DNA from 2 places in the Pseudoneobacillus rhizolycopersici genome. Region 1 is predicted to be linked to the other one. Evidence: riboswitches for the same ligand, from Rfam matches in the RefSeq annotation. Region 1 holds a riboswitch; the other holds the start of a gene.
The links. Region 1 has a riboswitch for FMN ahead of ribE (riboflavin synthase). Riboswitches for the same ligand answer to the same signal wherever they lie in the genome.
Positions count from the first base shown of each region.

Region 1 (12,301 bases):
ATTAATTCCATTTCATTTGTATGGGAAAGACCATATTGTAAGGAAGACCCAGCCAAACCATCTCCATGGGATACTTCAATAAAAGGAACATTAGCGTCATTTAAAGCTTTCGTAATTTGTAATACTTGCTCTACTGTGTACTGATGATTTAAGGCATGGCTTCCATCTCGCAATGCCACCTCTGTAATGAGGATATCTCTCGCAGTTGTCATAATATATACCCCTCCCTACAGCTTAAACTGTTTCTTTCGTTAAAATTTTCTTGGCAAACGCTTCAGCAATTTTCACACCAGCTGATGTCATAATATCTAGATTTCCTGAATATTTCGGAAGGTAATCACCAGCCCCTTCAACTTCTAGGAAAATCGTTACTTTATTTCCTTCAAAAATAGGTTCTGTACGAAGACGATAGCCTGGCACATAGGATTGAACGACTTCAACCATCTCGTCAATCGACTTCCGAATGGCCTCTTCATTCATCGTTCCATCTTCCACAAGCGTATATACGGTATCACGCATCATAATTGGAGGTTCCGCAGGATTTAAAATCATAATCGCTTTTCCCTTTTTCGCACCCCCAACTACCTCTATAGCCCGCGAAGTAGTTTCTGTGAATTCATCAATGTTAGCCCGTGTTCCAGGACCAGCACTCTTACTTGCAATCGTAGCAACAATTTCTGCATATTCGACTGGTGAAACGCGATTTACAGCATGAACCATAGGGATTGTTGCTTGTCCACCACAAGTAATTAAGTTGATATTATCCTTATCTAAATGGTCATTAAGATTTACTGCAGCACAAACGAGTGGCCCTACTGCAGCAGGAGTCATATCGATCACTTTAATGCCAGCCTCTTTTAACACCTTTGCATTATATACATGCGCTTTGGCGGATGTGGCATCAAATACAATGTCAGCCTCTAATTCAGGGTCTGCCAGAAAACCATCGATTCCCGTATGAACCCCTGCATATCCTAATTCTCTTGCACGACGTAACCCATCTGATTGTGGATCAATTCCAATGACAGCTGTTAGTTCTAAAAGTTCTGAGCGTCCCAGCTTAATCATTAAATCTGTTCCAATATTACCTGAGCCGAGAATAGCTACTTTTACTTTTGCCAAAATCATTCTCCTCCTAAAATAAATGTCTTTCTCTATTGCTTATTCTTTATAACCTAAGTCTTTAGATATCTCTATGGCTGCCCTTTTGATCCCTGTAATCACGTTTGGTAACTTTTCTTCATCCAGTCTGACTTTTGGTGCAGCACAGCTAATTGAAGCGATTACATTTCTCTGATGATTAAAAATTGGAGCAGCTACACATTTTAGCCCGAGTTCAATCTCCTCATCATCAATGGCAAATCCTTGTTCACGAACTGTGATTAAATGCTTCTTGATTTCATCCATATTTGTCATCGTAAACTCTGTAAACGATTTCAAAACCACCGATGATAAAATTCGTTGAACCTCATTTTCACTTAAGAAAGCAAGGACAGACTTTCCAACTCCTGTACAATGAAATGGTGCCCGTTTGCCAATATGCGAGTAAATCGAAAGGGCATTCGGTCCTTCGACCTTTTCAACATAAACCAGTTCATCCCGCTGTAAGATAACTAAGTGAACGGTTTCATTTAATTCCGCCACAAGCTCAGTAATGACTGGCATGGCAATTTTTCTAATATCAAGATGTTTCCCAACAAAATTCCCCAGTTCAAATAGCTTGATTCCAGGCTTATACTTCAAATCATCGGGATTTTGTTGAAGAAATCCTCTATGCTCTAAAGTTTTCAGGATGCCATGAATTGTACTTTTCGATAAATTTAAATGCTGACTGATCTCTTTAACACTTAGTTCAGGATTAGTTTCTAAAAATAATTCAAGAACATCTGCAGCCCTTTCAATCGATTGAATGAATCGCTCGGCCATTATCATCCTTCTTCCTTTCGTTCGTCATTATCGAACGACGTTCGTAAATTTGAAAATTTATAATGTAATACTAATGCCCATTCTTTATTATGTCAATATACTTTGAATTCGAACTATATTTTTTTTGTTATTCTGACATTAGTAATTTTTTTACAGAATAAAAAAAACTGTTTCCTTCATTTAGGAGAACAGCCGTGTAAATGATTTATCCTATTCTTGGATGGATTAACCAATAATCTCGAATTGCTTAAATCCAGTATGATCAGGTAGAAAATCTACTATTTTTTTTCTAAAATAATGACACTCACCCTTATCAATAATCACGTGAAAGCCATCGATTTCAAGCTCTACATCGTTTGTTTGAACCGATTCCTCAATGGTTATTTTAATTTTCATAAAACAACTTTTCCTCATTTGTAACCGGACCAGTTGCAAGCCTGTTGTCTTTAATCTGTTCTGCAATTCTTCATGTGCTGCTTCCGTAATCGTAAACATAATAACTTCTCCTTTTTTGCTGTATGATTAGATTCGCTCTACACTCTATATCAAATATTAGCCAGCTCTCTTCTCAGGAGAAAGTGAACCTGCCCCATGCTTCGCCCACAACATTGTTAAAACTATCCCAAAAACTAGAACTACTGTCGCAAAATAGTATGGGTAGTTAATATCAATATCAAATAATATCCCCCCTAGAATGGGACCACTAATGTTGGCCAAACTAGTAAACATAGAGTTCATTCCACCAACGAAACCTTGTTCATTCCCAGCGATATTAGAAAGATATGAAGTAACCGCAGGTCGAAATAAATCGAATCCGACAAAAACCAGAAAGGTAACCAATAAAATCATCATATAGGAATGAACAACGGTCATGAAAAAGACAAGTAAGGCTGATAAAATTAAGCTGTAGCGAATCAATTTTATTTCACCCCAGACTCGAGTAAGCCGATCAAATAGCAAAACCTGTGCCACAGCCCCAAAAATTCCGCCACCTGTGATAATAATGGCGATATCGGATGGTTGAAATTGAAACTTGTGATCAACAAACAGACTAAAAAATGATTCGAAAGCTGCTAAACCAAATGAGACAATAAAAATTAAAAGAAAGGCGATAAAGTATTTTGGCACAAAAATCAATTTGAATCCTCTCTTACCCTCAGAATCCTGTTTTTTATTTTCTTCTGAACGCTCCGGCTCGGATAATAAAAGAGCTGATAGAACTGCAGCCATCGTACCAAGTCCACCTGCAAAGAAGAATGGCACACGTGTCCCAAATTCCGCCAAAAATCCACCGATACCGGGACCAATTATAAATCCAGTACTTATAGCCGCTGACATATACCCAAGTGCTTTAGGTCGAGTATCCATATTGGTAATATCAACAATAAATGCTGTAACCGCAGGCATAATAAATGCCGCACTTATTCCGCCTAAAATTCTAGAAAAAAATAACATATCGATTTCTTTTCCAATCCCGAATAAAAATTCAGAGATACCGAAAATAAATAAGCCAATTACAATCATCATTTTTCTACCAAATTTATCTACTGCTCTCCCTGCAATGGGCGAAACAATCAATTGAGCAATGGCGAACGCCGCTGTTAAATAGCCGACAGTTGTACCGGTTATTCCTAATTCATTCATTAACGTCGGTAAGACTGGAATGATGAGGCCAATTCCTAAAAACGCTATGAACAAATTCATTAATACTAATCCTAAAGCAACTTTATTGGACTTCATTTTTTACATTCTCCTTAACAAAATAAATCCCCGCAAAAAAATCTGTATGTTCAATTACATCTTAAGGTATATAGTCACTATAGAGTCAAGGAAGGTGCTTACAAAAATGAGGAGAAGTTGCGAAGCTTGAAAATGAAAAAGTGAAAACGAAACTAAAACTAGCTACAAGTCCTTTGTCTCAAAGACAAAGGACTTGGTTTATTTTTCTGAAAATAGTCAATAATCTGAAGGGAATTGAGATTTAGTTGAAGTTTTTATAAAGATTCCCCATCTCAATTGCACCAACTGCTGCTTCATAGCCTTTATTTCCGGCTTTTGTACCAGCTCGTTCAATCGCTTGTTCAATGGAGTCTGTTGTTAGGACGCCAAAGATAATCGGAACGCCACTTTGCATCCCTATGTTTGCCACACCTTTGGCCACTTCACTGCTTACATATTCAAAATGAGGCGTAGATCCTCTTATCACCGTTCCTAGGGTAATAACGGCATCAAAATCTCCTTTGTCTGCTAATTTTTTTGCTGCAAGAGGAATTTCAAATGCCCCAGGAACCCACATCAAAGTAATATCTTCATCATTAACCCCATGTCTTTTCAGTGCATCCTCTGCTCCATCCAGTAACTTACTTGTAATAAACTCATTAAAACGAGCAACCACAATGCCAATTTTCAATCCTGTACCAACTAAATTACCTTCAAATACCTTTTTCATGATCGCATCACTCCTTAAAATGTTTGTTTTTAGATCGTGTGTATTTTCTTTTTAGGTGCTTCCTTCTCCAATCGATACTGGATTAAATCTTTGATGGTGATCATTTTTAGATTGAATTCTCTAGCCACTTCTTTGAGGTCATCTACCCGTGCCATTGTTCCATCATCTTTCATAATTTCACAAATGACACCTGCTAACTTAGAATTTGCTAATCTTGCCAAATCAATGGCCGCTTCAGTGTGTCCAGCACGACTGAGGACGCCACCTTCTTTTGCTACAAGCGGAAAAATATGTCCAGGTCTTCGAAAATCACTTGGAACAGATTCTTCATCCAGTAATTTTTGAACAGTCAAGGCTCTCTCAAATGCGCTAATTCCTGTCGTTGTCTCAATATGGTCAACACTAACAGTAAAGGCTGTTTCATGATTGTCTGTGTTAACCGCCACCATTGGGTTTAGTTCAAGTTTCTCGGCAATAGATTCGGCAATGGGAACACAAATGAGACCTCTACCTTCTTTAGCCATGAAATTAATCATTTCCGCTGTTACAAAGTCCCCCAGGCCAACAAAATCCCCTTCGTTTTCACGATCCTCATCATCACAAACAATAATGACCTTTCCCGCCTTTAAGTCCTCTAAAGCATCCTCGATATTATGGAACATGAGTTATTACTCCTTTCATGATAAAATTCAAGCATCATTTGGCCATCAGAATGAACTACTACATAAACCCGTGTTCCTTTAAAAAATCTACAGAAATCCTGTTTTCTTGCTTATGTTGTTCATTTTTTCCCATAAAGGAGTAGAGGTACTTTCCGATCATATCGAATTCAATATTCACCTTGTCTCCGATTTTTTTATTACCTAGGACACTTTCCTTCACAGTGTGAGGAATGATGGAGACGGTAACAGTGTGATTATGAATCCCAAATATGGTTAAGGATGTACCATCAATGGCAATTGATCCTTTATATAAAGTTAGGTGTAAAAATTCCTTAGGGAAAATAATGTCAATATAAATAGCATTCGCTTTTGGTTCTCGTTTAACAATTTGCCCGATAGCATCAACATGTCCAGTCACAAAATGTCCACCAAACCGACCGTTTGCGCTCATCGCTCGTTCTAAATTCACAAGCGAGCCTTGCTGTAGATCGGAAAGGGATGTACTTTGAAAGGTTTCAGGCATGACATCCGCAAGGAAGGAATCCTTGTTAAACCCAGTTACGGTCAAACAGACACCATTCACTGCAACACTGTCTCCAAGGTTTAAGTCGTCAAGAACCTTCCTTCCTTTTATCGCTAAAACTAACGTATTCCCGTGGGCTTGTATCTTTTGAATGGTCCCTAATTCCTCAATGATTCCGGTAAACATAATGGTTTCCCTCCTTTTTTAGAGGCTTGAAGTTAGTTTAATACAGATTTAATGTAAATAGGATTTTTTCCTCCTTAGGGTCTTTTGGTGATTAAAAAGAGGGCATGTACGATTTTTCTTTATAAGTTCTCCGTATAAAAAATCCCTTACCATTATTGGCAAGGGAGAAAAAAGCAACACAAATAAACGTCAAAAATAGTTTTTTTTGAACAATTTATCTATTCCTTCTCCCATCCAGACTTTCACTGTCGGCTTTGGAATTTCACCAAATCCACCGTGCTCATTTATGAACCCGGGTCACGGACTAAGAGGTCACCCTCATCACCGCCGGTTGGGACTTACACCCGACCCCGAAGGAAATTCTATTCAATTAGAAAAAATCATATCAGAATAACTAAATTTCTACAAGCTATCGCTTGATAAGGGTACACCCATGCTTGAAACTAAATTTCATTTTCACCTTCTGTGTAAGGTATTAGTATTTTCCCGTTTTGGACTAATTCAAGAAAAACATCTGCGATTTGAGGGTCGAATTGTGTTCCTCTTCCTTTCTTAATTTCATCAAATGCGTACTCAATGTCCATTCTTGTCCGATACGCTCTTTTGGATGTCATGGCATCAAATGCATCTGAAATGGCAATTATTCTACCTACCAATGGAATCTCCTCCTTTTGCTTTTGATGAGGATATCCTGTTCCATCATATTTTTCATGGTGAAATAACACCATGTCCAATATGCCATTTTTATTAAAGTAAGGGATATTCTTTAAAATCTCATAACCGATTCTGGGATGTTGCTTGATCTGATTATACTCCGTATCTGTTAACCTGGAAGGCTTATTTAGAATTGATTCAGGAACTCCAATTTTCCCTATATCATGCAAAAGCCCACCTATATAAAGATTATCGCAGATTCTTTTACTTAATTTCATAGCTCTTGCGATTTCCTGTGAATAATAAGCGACGTTTTTCGAATGGGAGGCAGTGTAACGATCTCTAGCATCCAAAGACACCGCCAAAGTTATTATCAAATTTACCAGTGTATCTTGTTCATTTCGTACTTTGTCCATTAGAACCTTTACGGTAAATGCAAGTAGAAAATAACAAAACCATGCAAAAATAAATAATTCAATCGTCCATCTATGGACCGAATTATAATATAATACCCAGGCTGTCAATAGAGAGAGGAGGATAATGATTATATAAGAACGAAAAACCAGGCCAACTATAATCATGAATGGGACATAAGTTAAGATTAATGTACTATTTTTAAAAATCGTACTATCGATGAGAATTCCAAGAGGAAATAATATCATTCCAAGAAATATGAAAATTGGACTCTTTCGGGGATTAAAGCCAGATATACGAATTTTTGTTTTCAAGAAAAAGATCCTTTCATGTTTATTTCATTAGCTCTTTTACCCTATCGTAGGATATTTCCCACTCACTAAAAATAACATATCCAATTTCTCCAAAAACGAGTCATTTCTCAATGTATAGGACTGTTTTGACAATATTTCTATACACCCTTTTCCTGTTCATTCTCCAGACATCTGGCCCATCTGGCTTTGAGAACACTTTTATGTATTTATAGTAAGAGATGACATTAGATGATAATATAAGGGAAAATGCATTCGTTTTGCTGTGGTTGACGGAATTCCCTTTTTTCAACCAAGTTGCATCAGAATATTTTATTAAAGGAATTGAGGAAATGATTAAAAGAAGAAAATGGATGTTGTTTTCCTTCCTGCTTCTATTTACGTTTACAGCGTATTTTGGATATCTTCATATAAAAATAAGGGAACACGGGAAACTAAAAGTTTCTGACCAGGCAGAGTATATCATTATCCTTGGAGCAAGAGTGAATGGCACAACACCGTCATTGTCACTGCAATATCGAATTGATGCTGCAGCTACCTATTTAAAGCACAACCCACAAACCATTGCCGTGGCATCAGGGGGTCAAGGTCCAGAGGAGAAAATGACCGAAGCTGAAGCCATTAAACAAGGCTTAATGTATCAAGGTATCGATGAATCAAGAATAATTTTAGAAGATAGGTCGACTAGTACTGTTGAAAACATCAAATTTTCCAAGAAACTTATTCCCCATAACCTCGAAAAGGGGATTATTGTTTCGAATGATTTTCATCTTTTTCGGGCTAAAATGATTGCCAAAGATCATGGCTTAGAATTAGAAGGCCTTCCAGCCAGAACCCCAACTGTAGCTATATTCAAGTCGTATACTAGAGAATATTTAGCGATTTCAAAGTATTGGTTATATAAATCTATTAAATAACAAACACAGTGACGAATAACCTTACACCAGTATAATAAAAAGTAGATTAGTTAAAAATATGAGGAGCATTATTTACTGAAATTCAAGGGGATAAGTAGATGAAGATTCGATTTGGGTATGTAGCCAATGCACTTGGATTATGGGAAGCAAGTCCTTCAAAAACATTAACTTTTTCCAGATATTCCGCCCTTCCCATACACGAGAGAATGGAAAAGCTTAAAGCCGTAACCGCACAAAATTTAGCCAACACGAGAAGAATTTTATATTATAATATCGCCCATGAAATCGAATTGTATCGGTTTTCTAGTTCACTCGTCCCCCTTGCAACTCATCCAGAAGTACTGTGGGATTTCATCACTCCATTTAAATACGAATGGAATGAATTGGGAAGACTGGTCCAAAACTTTAAGCTCCGCGTGAGCTTTCATCCCAGTCAATTTACCCTTTTCACAAGTCCCCGTGAAGAAGTAACAAGGAATGCGGTGAAGGATATGGAATATCATTATAATATGCTCCGAGCAATGAATGCTCTCGATACCGGAATCATTAATATTCATATCGGCGGCGCCTATGGAGATAAGAATCAAACATTATCCCGCTTTCATAAAAACCTAACCCAATTGCCATTTGAAATAAAAAAACAGATGACACTAGAAAATGATGATAAGACCTATAATGTTGGTGAAACACTTGCTACATGCGAAAAGGAAAACATTCCGATGATCCTTGATTATCATCACTATATGGCGAATAAAGGGGAGCTTGACCTCGCCAATTATTTAGAACGCATTTTTCATACATGGAATGCTACTAACAACATACCGAAAGTTCACCTTTCTTCCCCAAAGTCAGAGCAAGCTTATCGAGCACACGCCGATTTTGTCTCGGTAGATTTTATCTTACCTTTTTTAAAAATGGCTAAGGCACTTAATCAGGATTTTGACATAATGATTGAAGCAAAACAAAAGAATATTGCCATGCAAAAACTGATCGAAGAGCTTTCGACAATTAGGGGAATAAAACGAATTTCGAGTTCAGTGTTGGAATGGTAACAATCGACCAGTGCCTAGCATTAGTCGATTTTTTATATTCACCTACATAATTTCAGGAACGAAAGGCAAAATCTTAATAATAAATCTTTTTACGTAGGTGAATCGAATGGACATATATCATCAGAACCAAACTTACCAAGCTGGAGATATCGTTTACGTATTTTATCGAAATCCCCATACTCAGGATGTAGCGAATATCCAGGCAGCAGCGGTTGTTAACAATCCCGAGAAAGAAAATGAATTGGCTTTATTTTTATATGAGACGTATTATCCATTATCAAGCGATATGGCTGTTTATTCGACAGAGGAAGAGGCAAATCAAGCCTACAATTACTATTATGGTAATGCCTCAGAAGGGATACTGGAATGAATAAACCATTTACGCCAAAGCTTATTTATTTCGAACCTCAAGCACTAGACTATCCATTAGGAAAACAGCTACTCGAGAAATTTGAAAAGCTGGATGTTGAAATACGATATACAACCTCCCATAATCAGGTAAGGAACTTGCCAGGGGAAAATGACTTCCAAAAGTATCGGGTAGCAAAGTCCACACTAGTAGTGGGTGTCCGCAAAACACTTAAATTTGACACGTCAAAGCCTTCAGCAGAATATGCGATTCCATTTGCAACAGGTTGCATGGGGCATTGCCATTACTGTTATTTACAAACGACAATGGGGAGTAAACCTTATATTCGCACCTACGTAAATGTTGAGGAAATTCTTGATGCTGCGGATCAATATATGAAAGAAAGGGCCCCGGAGATGACAAGGTTTGAAGCATCTTGTACCTCAGATATTGTCGGCATTGATCATTTAACTCATACTCTTAAAAGGGCAATTGAACATTTTGGCACATCGGAATATGGGAAATTGAGATTTGTAACCAAATTTCATCATGTCGACCACCTTTTGGACGCCAAACATAATGGAAAAACGAGATTTCGATTTAGTGTAAACGCTGATTATATCATCAAAAACTTCGAACCTGGGACCTCCCCATTAGAGAAGCGAATTGAAGCTGCGGGAAAAGTTGCAAGAGCCGGTTATCCACTTGGTTTTATCGTTGCTCCTATTTACCTCCATGATGGATGGGAAGATGGTTATTTTCGCATGTTTGAACGATTGGAAGCAGAATTACCTCCTGATGCAAAGAAAGATTTAACATTTGAATTTATCCAACATCGTTTTACAAAACCAGCAAAGAAAGTTATTGAAAAAAACTATCCAATGACAAAATTAGAATTAGACGAAGAAAAAAGAAGGTATAAGTGGGGAAAATACGGGATTGGCAAATACATTTATCAAAAAGAAGAGGAAGAAGATATTAAAACTCATCTTTATTCCTACATGGAAAAATTCTTCCCAAATGCAAAACTAGAGTATTTTACCTAAACAATGACAGTAATTTGATGGACCTACTAACCCCAAAATAAAGGGAGACGGATCACCTCCGTCCCCTTCACCTATTGTGCAGCGTTAATATTTTCAATTTCCAATTACCCAAAATCGACTAGCTACAATTCGGATCTCTTAATCATTATGCATTCCACATCATGTGACTAGCTTGATACGTTTCAATAGATAACTCTGGCTAGCTTTTTTCAATTGAGCAGATGTTACTTTAGGCGGTATGGTAGATTTAGAAGCCCGTGGATACATAATATTATTTTTATTGTTATTATGGGCATGATCATATTTTAGATTCCCTTGTTTGTCTCTAATTGGCTCTCCCCTGGCGTTTACTAGTAAATATGGATTAGGATCTTTTTTATCATGATACCTATTTGAATAATATAAAACGTGACCTATTTCATGTGCAACCACCCACGGGTAATCGCCTGCACTTTCGGAGACGACAATTAAGTATGGAGGTTTTTTGGTATCATACGCAAGAGCAAGACCACCGGTTATCCCCTTAAATCCCACCCCAGGTAGATAGATAATGATGACATCAGGTCTTACTTTTCTTATTAAAAAATATTCTATAACCTGATCATATAGTGCTTTTAATTTTACATTTTTATATAGCGATTCTTGACCAATGTTAGTAGATTTAATACTTGTCTTCAGCCGCATCCACCCTATATGCTCAAACGAAATTCCTTTCCATATTCTTTGTGCATTTTGATATGGCTTAAAATAGTCCATTCCTTTTAATTGAGCAGAGACAATGGAAACAATCGTTATTCTTGGCTTTAATTTAATACCTAACAGCTCTTCATAATCTTTAAACTGTTCCATAAATCTCCCTCTTTTTTTAGTAATTACTAGTAATGTATGAACTATGTAGATTTATGGTTTGGGTACTTGTCTATTCCTTTATTTTTTTGGACAACCGAGAATATTCCTAACTTCCTTATTCATATTAGGTTTATTTTTAGAGTAAACATAAAAAGGTACACGAAGAAGGAATTTAAGCTGGGATAGTTGAATAAGTAATTCTAGTTTTTAATTTTGTTGAAATTCCAAAATCATTTGTCAAAAATACGGAGGGAAGCTTTTGAAAACATTTTTTCAATATAACTGGATGGTAAGAGAAGAATGGTATCGATGGTGTGAAGAGTTAAATGAAGAGGAACTGCTTCAAACAAGGACTGGCGGTGTAGGCAGTATCCTACAAACCCTCTTCCATATAGTCGATGTGGAATGGAGCTGGATACGCATTATCCAAGGCAATCCAGATTTCCAGGAGAATTTTGATGATTTTAAAAGCTTGGACCTCGTTCGAAAATTGGATTCTGAATTCCGAGTGGAAGTGGAGAATTTTGTAAACAACTGGGATGATAGTATGGAGAATCAATTATTTTACGATACCCTACCTGATGGAAGAATCGTAACGGATACTTGGGGTGAGGTAATACGTCATATCATTGCCCATGAAATTCACCATATAGGACAATTATCAATCTGGGCAAGGGAACTTGGGAAAAAGCCTGTATCGGCCAATTTAATTGGACGTGGGTTAATCACTGCTTCTAATAAATAAGTGTATTGCTATTGCTTTGACAATGCTACGTCCCAGCAATTCCAACGATTGTTTTTTATAGGGATGTTTTGGATAACTTTGGTATAGAGACCCTCTCTCTATACCATTTTTTTATGGCTTGTTTTGGTATTCGTGTTTATAGAATATTATTTCTGATTTTTGGTGAAATTATCGTGGAATGATACATCAGGAAGCACTACGGTAAACATTGGTAGGAC
Region 1 covers NZ_JBTOOE010000018.1:33,466-45,766, reverse strand. Annotated here, with positions in the region: gene dmpG (4-hydroxy-2-oxovalerate aldolase) at 1-212, opposite strand, end outside; gene ACX9YW_RS16610 (acetaldehyde dehydrogenase (acetylating)) at 235-1,122, opposite strand; gene ACX9YW_RS16605 (IclR family transcriptional regulator) at 1,162-1,926, opposite strand; gene ACX9YW_RS16600 (iron-sulfur cluster biosynthesis family protein) at 2,152-2,421, opposite strand; gene norA (multidrug efflux MFS transporter NorA) at 2,479-3,666, opposite strand; gene ribH (6,7-dimethyl-8-ribityllumazine synthase) at 3,908-4,375, opposite strand; partial or broken gene ribB (3,4-dihydroxy-2-butanone-4-phosphate synthase) at 4,432-5,037, opposite strand; gene ribE (riboflavin synthase) at 5,096-5,746, opposite strand; FMN riboswitch at 5,965-6,108, opposite strand; gene ACX9YW_RS16575 (HD-GYP domain-containing protein) at 6,190-7,128, opposite strand; gene ACX9YW_RS16570 (YdcF family protein) at 7,461-8,042, shown strand; gene uvsE (UV DNA damage repair endonuclease UvsE) at 8,141-9,094, shown strand; gene ACX9YW_RS16560 (transcriptional regulator SplA domain-containing protein) at 9,201-9,464, shown strand; gene splB (spore photoproduct lyase) at 9,461-10,489, shown strand; gene ACX9YW_RS16550 (hypothetical protein) at 10,649-11,338, opposite strand; gene ACX9YW_RS16545 (DinB family protein) at 11,598-12,083, shown strand.

Region 2 (12,301 bases), on a different contig from region 1:
CAAAGGGTATCTTATTTGAAGTGAAGGATTCGGGTTCTGGTATTCCCGAGGAAGATTTACCATTTGTCTTCGAACGTTTTTATAAGGCTGATAAAGCGAGAACGAGAGGACGTTCAGGTACAGGTTTGGGCCTATCGATAGCCAAAAATATTGTCGATGCCCATAAAGGAAATATCTCTGTTCAAAGTAAACAAGGACAAGGAACGACATTTTCCTTCTTCATTCCGCATCGAAACGAATAAAACAAAGAAAAATGCCGAAAATTCTTGATTCACGGGAAACATTTCTATCAATAGATATTTCATAGTCTTTTACTTGGAAGGTGTTTTTACATAAAATACCTTCCTTTTTATTTTGAAAAAGTCTATAGTAAATAGTGTAACTTTTTCTATCCAAATATCGACTAATTAAATGAACGGGGAGGGGAAGATAGTGGACTCCGTTTTTAACGAACTCTATGAAAAATACCACCAAGATGTTTTTCAATTTCTTTTTTACATGGTGAGAAATAGGGAACAGGCGGAAGATTTAATGCAAGAGGTTTACATTAGAGTATTAAAATCATACCAACATTTTGAGGGTAAAAGCAGTGAGAAAACTTGGTTATTCTCAATTGCTAGAAATGTTGCCATCGATTCCTTTAGAAAACAAAAGGGCTGGAAACAAAGAATTATTGAGAAATTTGATTGGTCTGAACGGCAGGTAAAGGATGAATATCCAATTCCTGAAGAGATCGCACTCCAACGTGAGGAAATTCAGATTATGTATAAGGGTTTAGAAAGCTGTACAGTTGATCAAAAGATGGTCATCATTATGCGCTATATTCAAGAGCTTTCCATAACTGAAACTGCTGAAGCACTTGGTTGGACAGAGAGCAAAGTAAAAACCACTCAGCATCGAGCCCTTAAAGTCTTAAAGAAATACATGGAAGAATTGCTTGGAAAGGAGGAAAGCATCGATGAAAAAGTCAGAGTGGAGCGATAAAGAACTCGAAGAATTATTGCGTCAAATGCCTAAAATGAAAGATCATCGCGATCCTCGTGACATCTATCAAAGTCTTTCTTTAAAAGCAAAAAAACGTAAAAATAAGGCCTGGATTGTTCCTTCTATCGCTTCCGTAGCGGCTGCCTTATTATTATTTATTTTAGCGCCACAGGTTTGGCAAGTGGTCTTTCAGGATTCGTCTGAAAAACAAAAAAGTGAAATTAATGTAGCACATGAGGATGCTGGTGAACAATTTAATATGGCAAAGATTGCTCCAGATGTGAAAGATAACATTGAACCTAAATCTGGAGCAGAACAAGGAATTTCGATTATGTCTACATCATTTGAAACAGCTCTTTACGAAGATGAACTTGTCGATCAAGATGTTATCACCTATACCATCCCAGATCAAAACGCTCAATTATTGGTCCCGGTTTCGATCATGGTTCCAAAGGACGGGAAATCATGGCTTGATCATTACCTAGATTATCAAGGGAAATTAACCGAAGAGCAATGGGGTTTAACGGAATACTATCCACTTAATGCGAAATTAACAATGGTTGATGACCGGACATTAAATGTTGATGTGAAGGAAGGCCATCGATATTTAGAAGGGTCAGCTAGTGAAGTATTATTTTTTGATACAATGAAGGGATTATTACAGAATTATAATCTTGATAAAATAACCTTCAGTACGAATGGTAACCCTGGTATTGTAGGTGGAAATACTGGAGAAACACAATATTTATCAAAACAAAATGAATTAAAACATTCTTATTTTGTCTTTCAGCCTAACAATCAAAATTCGCCATTTATCGTACCGGGAATTGATACTTTTACGGATATTGAATCTGCTCTATCCTCAATGAAGGTTGGTTATGAAGCTTATGGCCTCCAACCCTCACTTCCAGCCGATTTTAATTTTGAAATTGATAGTAGTTTAGGTGATGTTTTGCTCATCAAAGTAGCTGATGGCTATCCATTTACCGAAGAACCCAAGAATATTTATGCTATCGAAGCAATTTTGTTAACTTCTAAGGAATTTGGTTACAAGGCGGTTAAGTTTGAGAATACCAATGTCCAACAGATTGGAAGATTCAATTTACAAAATGAAATAAAAGTTCCTATTGCACCAAATAAAGTATATTATTAAAGCCTGATTTTATCAGGCTTTCAGATTGTTGACAAAAGGCATTGAGAATACACACTCTCGATGTCTTTTTGTCATTTTTAATTGAAATTTCAGGTGAAATCGTTGATTTCCGCTCCAGGCGCTTGCTTTCCGGGGGGCGTTCGCCGAGCCTCCTCGTCGCTATCGCTCCTGCGGGGTCTCGCCTGAACCGCTAATCCCCCAGGAGTCAAGCGCCTTCCGCTCCAATCAACTTAGCGTACTGCTAATAATGACTCAAAAACCTGCTAATGAGTTCACTTTAAGCGACTTTCCATGTCCAAATCGCTAATTTCTTTAAATTCATAGCAGCAAAAGTAAGCATCGCCTGCATAGACAAGTTTTTTAGCCCGCGTAGGGTTGTCCATCGCATACCATGCTTTTCCTTTGCATCTGCAATAACACGTTCAATTGTTTCTTTGCGTTTAGCATATATCTGTTTTATCTCTTCAGTGTGCCGTAAATGCTCTGCGTCTTCCACATAGGATTCCCAAATATGACGTTGATAACACGAATCCCTTTTCATCGGTAGCTGTATGAAACGAATAAGCAAACTGTTTGTTTCGTTCATCCTTTACATAGTACCCACTCTCAGGATCTGTCGTACTTTCCTTAATTTCCTTCCATTCGTCTTTTTCAAATTTCTCTGGTGGAAATGGCTTTTTACCGTGTTCCTCATGATCTAGATTAAGTTCTAATTGGAGTTTCTCTTCATAAGCACGAGCTTCCTTACGAACTAGTTTCTTATCATACTTGCGTTTATTAGCACTCGCTTTTACATGTGTGGAGTCAACGAACACATGGTCAGCAGACAGCAACCCTTTGTCTATAATCTCATTCAAAATATGAAAGAAGATACCTTCGAACACCGCCGTTTCATGATATCGACGTTCATAATTCTTACCGAAGGTAGAGAAATGTGGGACCTCCGTATAGAAACCAAATTCCAAAAACCAGCGATATGCCATGTTAGTCTCAATTTCTTTAATAGTTTGACGCATGGAACGTATTCCAAATATGTATTGAATGAATACCATTTTAAACAAAACAACAGGATCAATACTTGGACGACCTAGCCCCGAATAAAGGTTTTGAACCAAGGGATAGATGAACGAAAAATCAATGGCTGACTCAAGTTTACGTACCAAATGATCTTCAGGAACTAATTGGTCTATAGTCAGCATTTCTAATTGATCACGTTCATTGGATTGGTTTTTGGTCATCATGGTACGTCACCTCATAGTTTTTTTTCAGGATACTAGTTGATTGGAGCGAAGGGCGACGACTCCTGCGGGACTAGTGTGCGCCTTGAGACCCCGCAGGGAGCATAGCGACTGAGGAGGCTCAAGGCACACCCCGCGGAAAGCGTTCGCCCTTCGCGGAAATCAACGATTCTTTAGCGTATAAATTTATTTTAATAGAAAAAAGACTGTAGCACACTCGAAACTCTCCGAGTTTGTCTACAGTCTGAAAGCCTGATTTTATCAGGCTTAATTTTTTTACCAAATTCTTGTATAAATTCAACTTTCCTGCCTATTCTAAGAAATGTGTCATTAAAATGATCTGTTAAATCGGAGGTTCTAAATTTCAATAAATGTTCATATGGTGGATAGGGAGTAATGTTGAAGGAGGAGCAATGGAGAATGCTTGACTATTTAAAGCGGTTTTTAATCGCAGGGATTGTGGCTCTTTGCGTAAGTTTATTGTTTTTTGGAGGAAAGCCACAAGCCGAAAGCCTAGATGAAACAATTGATTGGATCTGGCCGACAGACGGAATTATATCCGATACATATGGAACGAGGTATGGGCATCATAAAGGAATTGATATTGCAGGGGACCTAAATTCCCCGATTTTTGCAGTAGACGATGGACAAGTCAAAAAGTCTTATTATTCAGATACTTATGGACATGTCATATTTATCAAACATAGCAACAATAATTTGGAAACCGTATATGCACACTTAAACAAGCGTAATGTAGAGGTCGGACAAAATATTCTAAAAGGTGAAATTATCGGTAGAATGGGTAATACCGGGGAATCTAATGGAGTCCATCTTCATTTTGAAGTTCATGAAAATGAATGGACCTTCGATAAGGAGAATGCCCTTAACCCCAGCATAGTATTGGGGAAGATGGCTGTTGGCAATATAGTACAAGCCTTATCTGATGAGCAAGCTTTATCAGTAGTAAAAAACATAAAAACTGGAGAATCAGAACAAGTCAACGATAATATTATGAATAAACTAGAAACCAAACAACATATTGTTCGCTCTGGTGAAACCTTATGGTCTATTTCGCAAAAATATTCGACAACCATTGAAACGATTCAACAAGCAAATTCGCTATCAACGACATTGATTTATGAAAATCAAACTTTAAATATACCAAAATAAAGAGAAAAGACTACCCTCAAAATACTATAGGTAGTCTTATTTTTTTGGCCCTAATATAAACAAAGCAATAATCTTCACAAATTCCATCATTTCATTTATAATATAAACGTATAAAAAAATAGATCTATCTTCGGGGCTGGGTGAAATTCCCGACCGGCGGTGATGAGATTTATCTCTAAGCCCGCGAGCCGTAAGGCAGGATTTGGTGCGATTCCAAAGCCGACAGTAAAGTCTGGATGGGAGAAGATGGAGGTTCTGCGAACGTTTAAAAAACAATGTTTGTTTAAACGTTTATTAGGCATGCCTTTAAATTTTCCCTCAAGAATTTATTCTTGAGGTTTATTTATTTGTGCCGCCTTTCGCTGGACCTTTCTCTTTGTGAAGATGATCACAAAAGGAGAGAGGAAGAAATGAAAAGATTTTCAGTAAGAGCATTTGTTACCATTGGGATGATGAGCAGTTTATCGTACATTTTGATGTTGTTAAATTTTCCGCTGCCGCCATTTCCAAACTTTTTGATGATTGATTTTAGTGACATTCCAGCTATTATCGCCGCTTTGATATTTGGCCCGCTGGCTGGTGTACTAGTCGAACTGATTAAAAACACCCTAGATTATTTTATGACAGGTAGTGCAACGGGTGTACCTGTTGGGCATGTTGCTAATTTCATCGCAGGAACATCATTTGTCTTAACAACCTACTTTATTTTTGTTCAGCTTAAGTCAAAAAAAGGGATGACCTTCGCTCTTTTAGGCGGGACAATCTTGATGGCAGTATTAATGAGCGTGTTAAATTATTTTGTTATTTTACCAGCCTATACTTTCTTTTTAAATATGCCTGCGATGTCTAATCCTGAAATGAAGCAGATGGTAGTCGGTGGAATACTTCCTTTTAATATCGTTAAAGGATTAATTGTCACAGCTATCTTCATGATTATTTATACTCGTATGCACAATTGGATTGGAAAACAAGCTGCTTATAAAATATAAATAGAAATCATAAATATCGAACGCATCGGTTCCCAATGGCCGATGTGTTTTTATTTGGAGAGGGTAAGTTGGTGGATTTTTGATCCAATACCAGGTGCTATATTAACATCGTCCATTTACACATTGAAAAAAATAAGCCCCTTCATTAGAAGGGGCAAGTAATTAATCAAATAGGAATTATTCGAATTTCGTAGGGTTGCCGTCGAATGGCTCATCTGCAACTTTGATAGAATCAGTTGGGCAGCCTTCAAATGCATCCATCATGTCATCGATTAAAACATCTGGAATTTCAACGATACCAGCATTATCATCAAGTGTTACAAATGCAATGCCATCATCATCGTAATCATAAATATCTGGAGCTGCTGCTCCACATGCACCACATGCGATGCATGTTTCTTTGTCAACAATAGTGTACTTTGCCATGAAAAAACCTCCCAATATTTAAACAATGATTCATGAAACGCTTCATGAGAAAATCATGGAAACGCATTCCTCATACCCTATTGTAAAACTGAATCCATAACTTTTCAATAGTAAATGTAATGAGAATGCTTATCATATAAGGGTTTCGTGGAAGAATCACTACCTTTTTAGGCACCTTTTTGTCCTGTAATAAGCTAAACATGTTAAAATAAAAGTAGGATTTTGTCGACTTGGATGTAAAACTAATTTCAAATATTTAATTGAACGGTTGTGAACGTCTGAATGGAAAAATACCTTCATTTAATCATCCTATTTTGTTTAGATAAGTTAAATGGTGAGAGAACCATCTATTCTGTTTATCATTTATTAAAAGGAAAAAAATCATCACAAACTATCCAAGACGCTCACTTATTTAAATTGGCCATTTTATTTCAAACATATGCAAATTTAACTCGTACAAACTTTGATCATATAATTAACGACTTACATCAAGATAACTTAATTAATAATATAGAAGGTGAAAAATTCAAACTGACATCTAATGGTGTTGCATACTTAAATAAGAATATTAGCCAACATCCAATTCCAAAACATTTAAATGGTTGGAAACATCATTCCGAGCAAGTGGATTTTTGGAAAAGGCTATCTTTATTTATTCAGGTTTGCTCCAACCTAATTAATTATGAGTCTTCCTTCATACCGATTTACAATGATATTGAATCATCAACTTGGGTTAAAAAAACATTAATTAATTTAAAAAGAAATCGTGAGGACCTAGTCGATTGTTTGATACAGGAACTTTTACATTGTTTAAAAGGTGGAGATGATTTATTTCCCGAGATATTAATCACCCGATTAACCGGTTTTAAGCATATCGGGCTAACATCGGCCCAAGCGTCTGAAGAGTTAAGAATGGACCATAATTATTATCAGTTACTTTTTTTAAATCATCTTCATTTTATGATTGAAAATATTTCTGACAATATTACCGATTATCCGATACTTCAAAGTTTATTACCGAATAATCAAACATCAAAAGCGATTACAAAATCATCTTTCCATACCTATCAATATTTGCAAAAAGGATATTCAGTTGAGGAAATTAGCGCGATTCGAAATTTAAAATCGAGTACGATTGAGGATCATATTGTTGAAATTGCCATATTGGATACGGAATTTCCATTAGATTCGTTTATTGACAAACATACCGAAAAGATAATTGTTCGAACAATAAAAGAACTAAGGTCAAAACAATTAAAACTGATTCGAAATCATTTGAATGAGCAGGTAAGTTACTTTCAAATCCGCTTGGTTCTCGCAAGGTTAGGTGATGTCATTTGAATCTTGAGAAACTTCTATATGAACATTTTGGGTTTATAGAATTTAGGCCAGGACAAAAAGAAATTATTTCTTCTTTATTAGATAAGCGAGATACAGTAGGGGTTTTACCAACTGGTACTGGAAAATCTTTATGTTACCAGTATATGGGCCATCTCCTTACTGGCCATATTTTGATTATTTCTCCGTTACTTTCTCTTATGCAGGATCAGGTCGAGCAAATGAAAGTAAGTGGAGAAAAACGTGTTATTGCCATTAATTCATTTTTAACAACGATTGAAAAGAACATTGTGTTAAATTCACTTGAAAATTATAAATTTATCTTTGTTTCCCCAGAAATGCTTCAGGTTGAATTTATTATGCAAAGGATTTGCCAATTGCCAATAGATTTGTTCGTTGTGGATGAAGCTCACTGCATCTCACAATGGGGATATGAGTTTCGAACTGATTACTTTAAACTTGGAACGGCTAGAAAGCGGCTTGGATGTCCACTTACACTTGCATTAACGGCAACAGCAACTCCTGAAGTAGTAAATGATATAAAAACAATACTTGGAATAGAGAATTGTAATCTATATAAATCAAGTGTTGATCGGCCCAATATTGCGTTAATGATTGATAAAATAGACGACATGTCATCCAAACAGCGGGCCCTATTGTCTCATCTTCAGCGATTACAAGGACCTGGGATTGTCTATTTCTCCAGTAAAAAGCTCGCTGAACAAACGGTAACTTTTTTAAAACAAAATGGTATTTTAAAAGTCATGGCTTATCATGGCGGTATGAGCCATGAGGAACGGATGCTTGTACAACAGCAATTTATTTATGGACAATTAGATTATATTTGTGCGACCAGCGCTTTTGGAATGGGAGTAAATAAAAAAAATATTCGCTTCGTTATTCATTATCATTTGCCCTTGCAATTAGAATCGTATTTACAGGAAATAGGCAGGGCAGGAAGAGATGGTAAACAAAGTATTGCCATCCTCCTATATGCTAAAGGCGATGAGTATCTTGCCTCGCAGCTAGTAGAAGGAGAATTGCCTTCAGAATCGCAAATAAGATGGTTGGCAGATGAATTAACTCGGAGTAATAATAATCAAATAACTAGCCTTTCAGATGAATTAATGGAATATGGTGGATTTACTGAAAATCAGTGGAGGTTTACTAAGGAATTTATTATGACAAAATCTCAAATATCTAACTCATTAAATGATACCATGCTGGAATTAATATCATTTATTCAATTGAGAAAAAGAGTTAAGATAACGAAAATATATGAAATGCTGGATTTTATAACTCAAGCTGATTGTCGAAGACTAGGAATATTAAAATACTTTGGAGAACATCTAAAATTCGATAGTATAGTGCCTTGTTGTGATTATTGTGGTATCAATCTTAACGAATTTATTACTAATAAAGAAGTAAACGTTGAAGGAAAAATAAAAAGGGACTGGGTGTCACAATTAATCAGCCTATTATCCCCGGCAGTTAACCAGTTGGGGGATGATAACCATGAATAATCGATATCGAGACATTATTAAACATTTATCAGATAAAGAATTAATGTTTCATTTATACACAACCCAATTCATAATTTTAATGATCTCATTATTGTTAGGTTTTTTCATTTATCATGATGTTTTATTTATTACAAACTTAATGAACTGGAATGATTTAAGGATCTTAACCATCGGGGGAGTTGCTGGATTAGTGGTTGTCAATATAGATATTATATTGACTAAAAGGCTTCCGAAATCTTTTTATGATGATGGTGGGTTAAATGAAAGGATTTTTGCTAATAAAAGTTACTTACAAATTGCCTTTATAGCACTCCTAGTTGCTTTCTGTGAAGAACTACTATTTCGTGGGATTATTCAAACTCAATTTGGTTTGTTCATCGCTAGTTTAGTGTTTGCATTTGTTCATTTTCGTTACCTATATAATTGGTTTTTATTTTTAAATATCATTTTTCTTAGTTTTGTGATTGGTTTGATTTATCTTTATACGAATAATCTGGCTGTCACATTTACTATGCATTTTGTAATAGATTGCGTACTTGGCATCTATTTAAAGAATACAGTCAAAAAGTCGGAATGGAAGTGATTTTTCATGAGCCAAGAATTCACACCAAATAATCAAGCTGAAAGATTACGACAAAAGATTGAAAAAATTAAAGAAGAGGGAATCGGGTATGAATCCACTGCTTTACCAAGCCGTGCAGATATCCATCGGAATAAAAAAAATAAGACAAAGTGGAAAATAAAATTTCCAGTCATCCGATTATTAGTCTTATTTTTTATTTTATTACCAATCGTAATCATTAGTGTCTATCATTCACTTGGAACTAAAATCCTAAAGACAAACGAAACTCTGACTACTCAAGATAATGATGGTTATGAAGAAATTAATTTAAATGTAAATAAAGATGTGGAAGAAACGGAGACACCTGTTAAGGAGGAAGTTTCACAATCCCCTTCTAACCCTAGCGAACATAATGATGAAACCTTTCCTAAACCAGTTGTCACTGATTATGTTGAAGTGGAATTAAACGGAAGTGATACCTCAATTGGAAACCAACCTATTGAAGGAAGTAAAGTGGGATCCGTAAAACAAACTGATCAGGGAAAATCTAACTCGGAAAATCTTATCTATCATACCGTAAAAGCCAATGAAACTCTATTCAGGATTGCGATGAATTATTATCGTTCGCAAGAGGGTATAAAGATCATTCAACAAGCAAACCATTTACAAGGTAATGAAATAAAAGTTGGACAGGTATTAAAAATTCCTAAATAGATTGTTATTTCTAATCATTCCTAATTCGCTCTTAACATATAATGTGGACAAGAGATATTTTAAGAAGGGGGATGAGTGGATTTGATAGAAGAGTCAATTGATTTACTCGATGAAAATACAGATCCGGCAACTAAACAAATGCTGAAAAATGTTGTAAAGAAAAAGAAGAAATTTGATACCTATAAATTTGCCCATAATTTATCGATTACTATGACATTAGCCATCACTGGCTGGTTCTTAATGTACTTGTATCATTTTATTAGCATTCGGTCAGGATCTTCATTTTTGGACGTTTTTGCATATTTTTTAAGCCAGGATAAAAATCTTTTTGTATTTCTTCTTTTATTAGGATCTTTTTTCGGTATGAATATTCTTAAAACGCAGCGAGATAAATTCGATAAGGAATTTCATGGTTTACGATGTGAGATTGTTGATCGAAGTAAGGACCTTTGGAAAAAGGAGGAGGAATGGAAGAGCCGACATATTGTTTTTGAATTAATGAAGAAAAAATATGATATAAATTTATACCATGAGCAAAAGTAAGGTTTGGTTCCATTTGGAACCAAACCATACAGATTAAAAAAATTGTCTTTTACCTCTTTCATCTTTTAATATTTCAACTGCTTCTCTAAATCTTTGGGAATGGACAATTTCTCTTTCTCTGAGGTATCTTAAACCGTCGTTTAAATCAGGATCGTCACTTAAATTAATTAACCATTGGTAGGTTGCCCGAGCTTTTTCCTCTGCGGCAATATCCTCATACAAATCTGCAATAGGATCGCCTTTAGCTGCAATATAGGATGCTGTCCATGGAACACCGGCGGCATTATGATAGAAGATGGCACTATCATGATTGGCATAATGTTCTCCTAAACCAGCGGCCTTTAACTGGTCGGGAGTTGCGTCTTTCGTTAATTTATAAACCATGGTGGCAATCATTTCTAAATGTGCGAATTCCTCTGTTCCAATATCAGTTAATAAGCCTATCACCTTATCAGGAATTGTATATCGTTGGTTCAAATAACGTAAAGCTGCGGCTAACTCCCCATCCGCACCACCGTATTGTTCAATTAAATACTTCGCTAACGTGGGATTACAGGTGCTAACCCTTACTGGGTACTGTAATTTTTTTTCATAAATCCACATATGTTTCCTCCTACCCTTAACTATTTCTCTATCTCTAAAGTTGCCATGGCCATGGAGAATCTTTCCAATCCCATGGATAACCGGAAAAGCTATTTCCAAATTGCTGAAGAGGGCCGTAAATACTTTCAACCGCTTTCTTTAGCTTTTTTCTTTCTTTTGCGTAATGATTAAATTGATTAATTGCTTCTAGGTCTTCCGGATGTGTATCTAGATACAATGTTAATTCGACAAGGACAAAATCAACTGACTGAAGCTGTTCCATTAAAGGGTAAAATTCTGGAGGTAACTGTTTCATTACGCATTTTCCTCCTTCCTATTTTCATAAGGATTAAAATACGGATCATAAAATGCTTTCCAAAGTGTCCCTGCTCGTAAAGCCTCTTCAGGAGTAAATTGTGGTAGGTTTGGTGGTTGGAAACCGATATAAAGGTGAGGTGGTGTGGAATAAACTTTTGCTCCTAATGGTTTACAAGGGTCAAAGGGACTTGTATATGGGGTATAGGTTTTATAAAGCGTGTACATAATAGCCCTCCCTTATTAGAACAATCACTCAAATATACGTTTATTCCTTTAAAATTATGTCAAAAGTTTATGTTGCAGGAAAAAAGAAGGTGTTTTTCCATTCTATAGAGAATATAGTAAGTGAGTAATTAAACGGATGAGGTGATAAAATGTTTGTAAAAAGTATTATGCTTCCGAAACATTATTGTGTCACAATTCAAGCAGATGAGCCCCTAAAAAATGCACTATTAAAATTGGAGGAAAAATCTATCGATGGCCTTCCAGTTTTAAATGGGGAACAGTACGTTGGGGTAGTCACAAGATTCGGCATTTATGAAAACTATTTTAAGTCTAACCAATCAAAGGATGAATATCTTGAATCAACATTGGTAAAAGATATTGCCAAAAATCAGGATAAGTATCTTGAAGGTAGTGAGATGTTTGAAAATACGCTAGTTGATTTAAAGGATTTCCCATTGCTAGCTGTTGTGGGAACAAATATGAAATTTCTAGGAATCGTTACTCGATTCGATGTCATTGAGCAATTCCAAAGTGCG
Region 2 covers NZ_JBTOOE010000002.1:281,191-293,491, forward strand. Annotated here, with positions in the region: gene ACX9YW_RS04055 (ATP-binding protein) at 1-242, shown strand, start outside; gene sigX (RNA polymerase sigma factor SigX) at 412-984, shown strand; gene ACX9YW_RS04065 (RsiX family anti-sigma factor) at 959-2,137, shown strand; partial or broken gene ACX9YW_RS04070 (transposase) at 2,415-3,378, opposite strand; gene ACX9YW_RS04075 (peptidoglycan DD-metalloendopeptidase family protein) at 3,796-4,545, shown strand; FMN riboswitch at 4,668-4,797, shown strand; gene ACX9YW_RS04080 (ECF transporter S component) at 4,956-5,534, shown strand; gene ACX9YW_RS04085 (4Fe-4S domain-containing protein) at 5,712-5,960, opposite strand; gene ACX9YW_RS04090 (YpbB family protein) at 6,243-7,301, shown strand; gene ACX9YW_RS04095 (RecQ family ATP-dependent DNA helicase) at 7,298-8,821, shown strand; gene ACX9YW_RS04100 (CPBP family intramembrane glutamic endopeptidase) at 8,814-9,404, shown strand; gene ACX9YW_RS04105 (LysM peptidoglycan-binding domain-containing protein) at 9,411-10,097, shown strand; gene ACX9YW_RS04110 (DUF2663 family protein) at 10,182-10,640, shown strand; gene ACX9YW_RS04115 (manganese catalase family protein) at 10,674-11,243, opposite strand; gene ACX9YW_RS04120 (spore coat protein CotJB) at 11,278-11,538, opposite strand; gene ACX9YW_RS04125 (spore coat associated protein CotJA) at 11,538-11,765, opposite strand; gene ACX9YW_RS04130 (CBS domain-containing protein) at 11,915-12,301, shown strand, end outside.
Region 2: it holds a riboswitch for FMN, as region 1 does, so the genes downstream of both, ACX9YW_RS04080 (ECF transporter S component) here and ribE (riboflavin synthase) in region 1, are expected to answer to the same signal.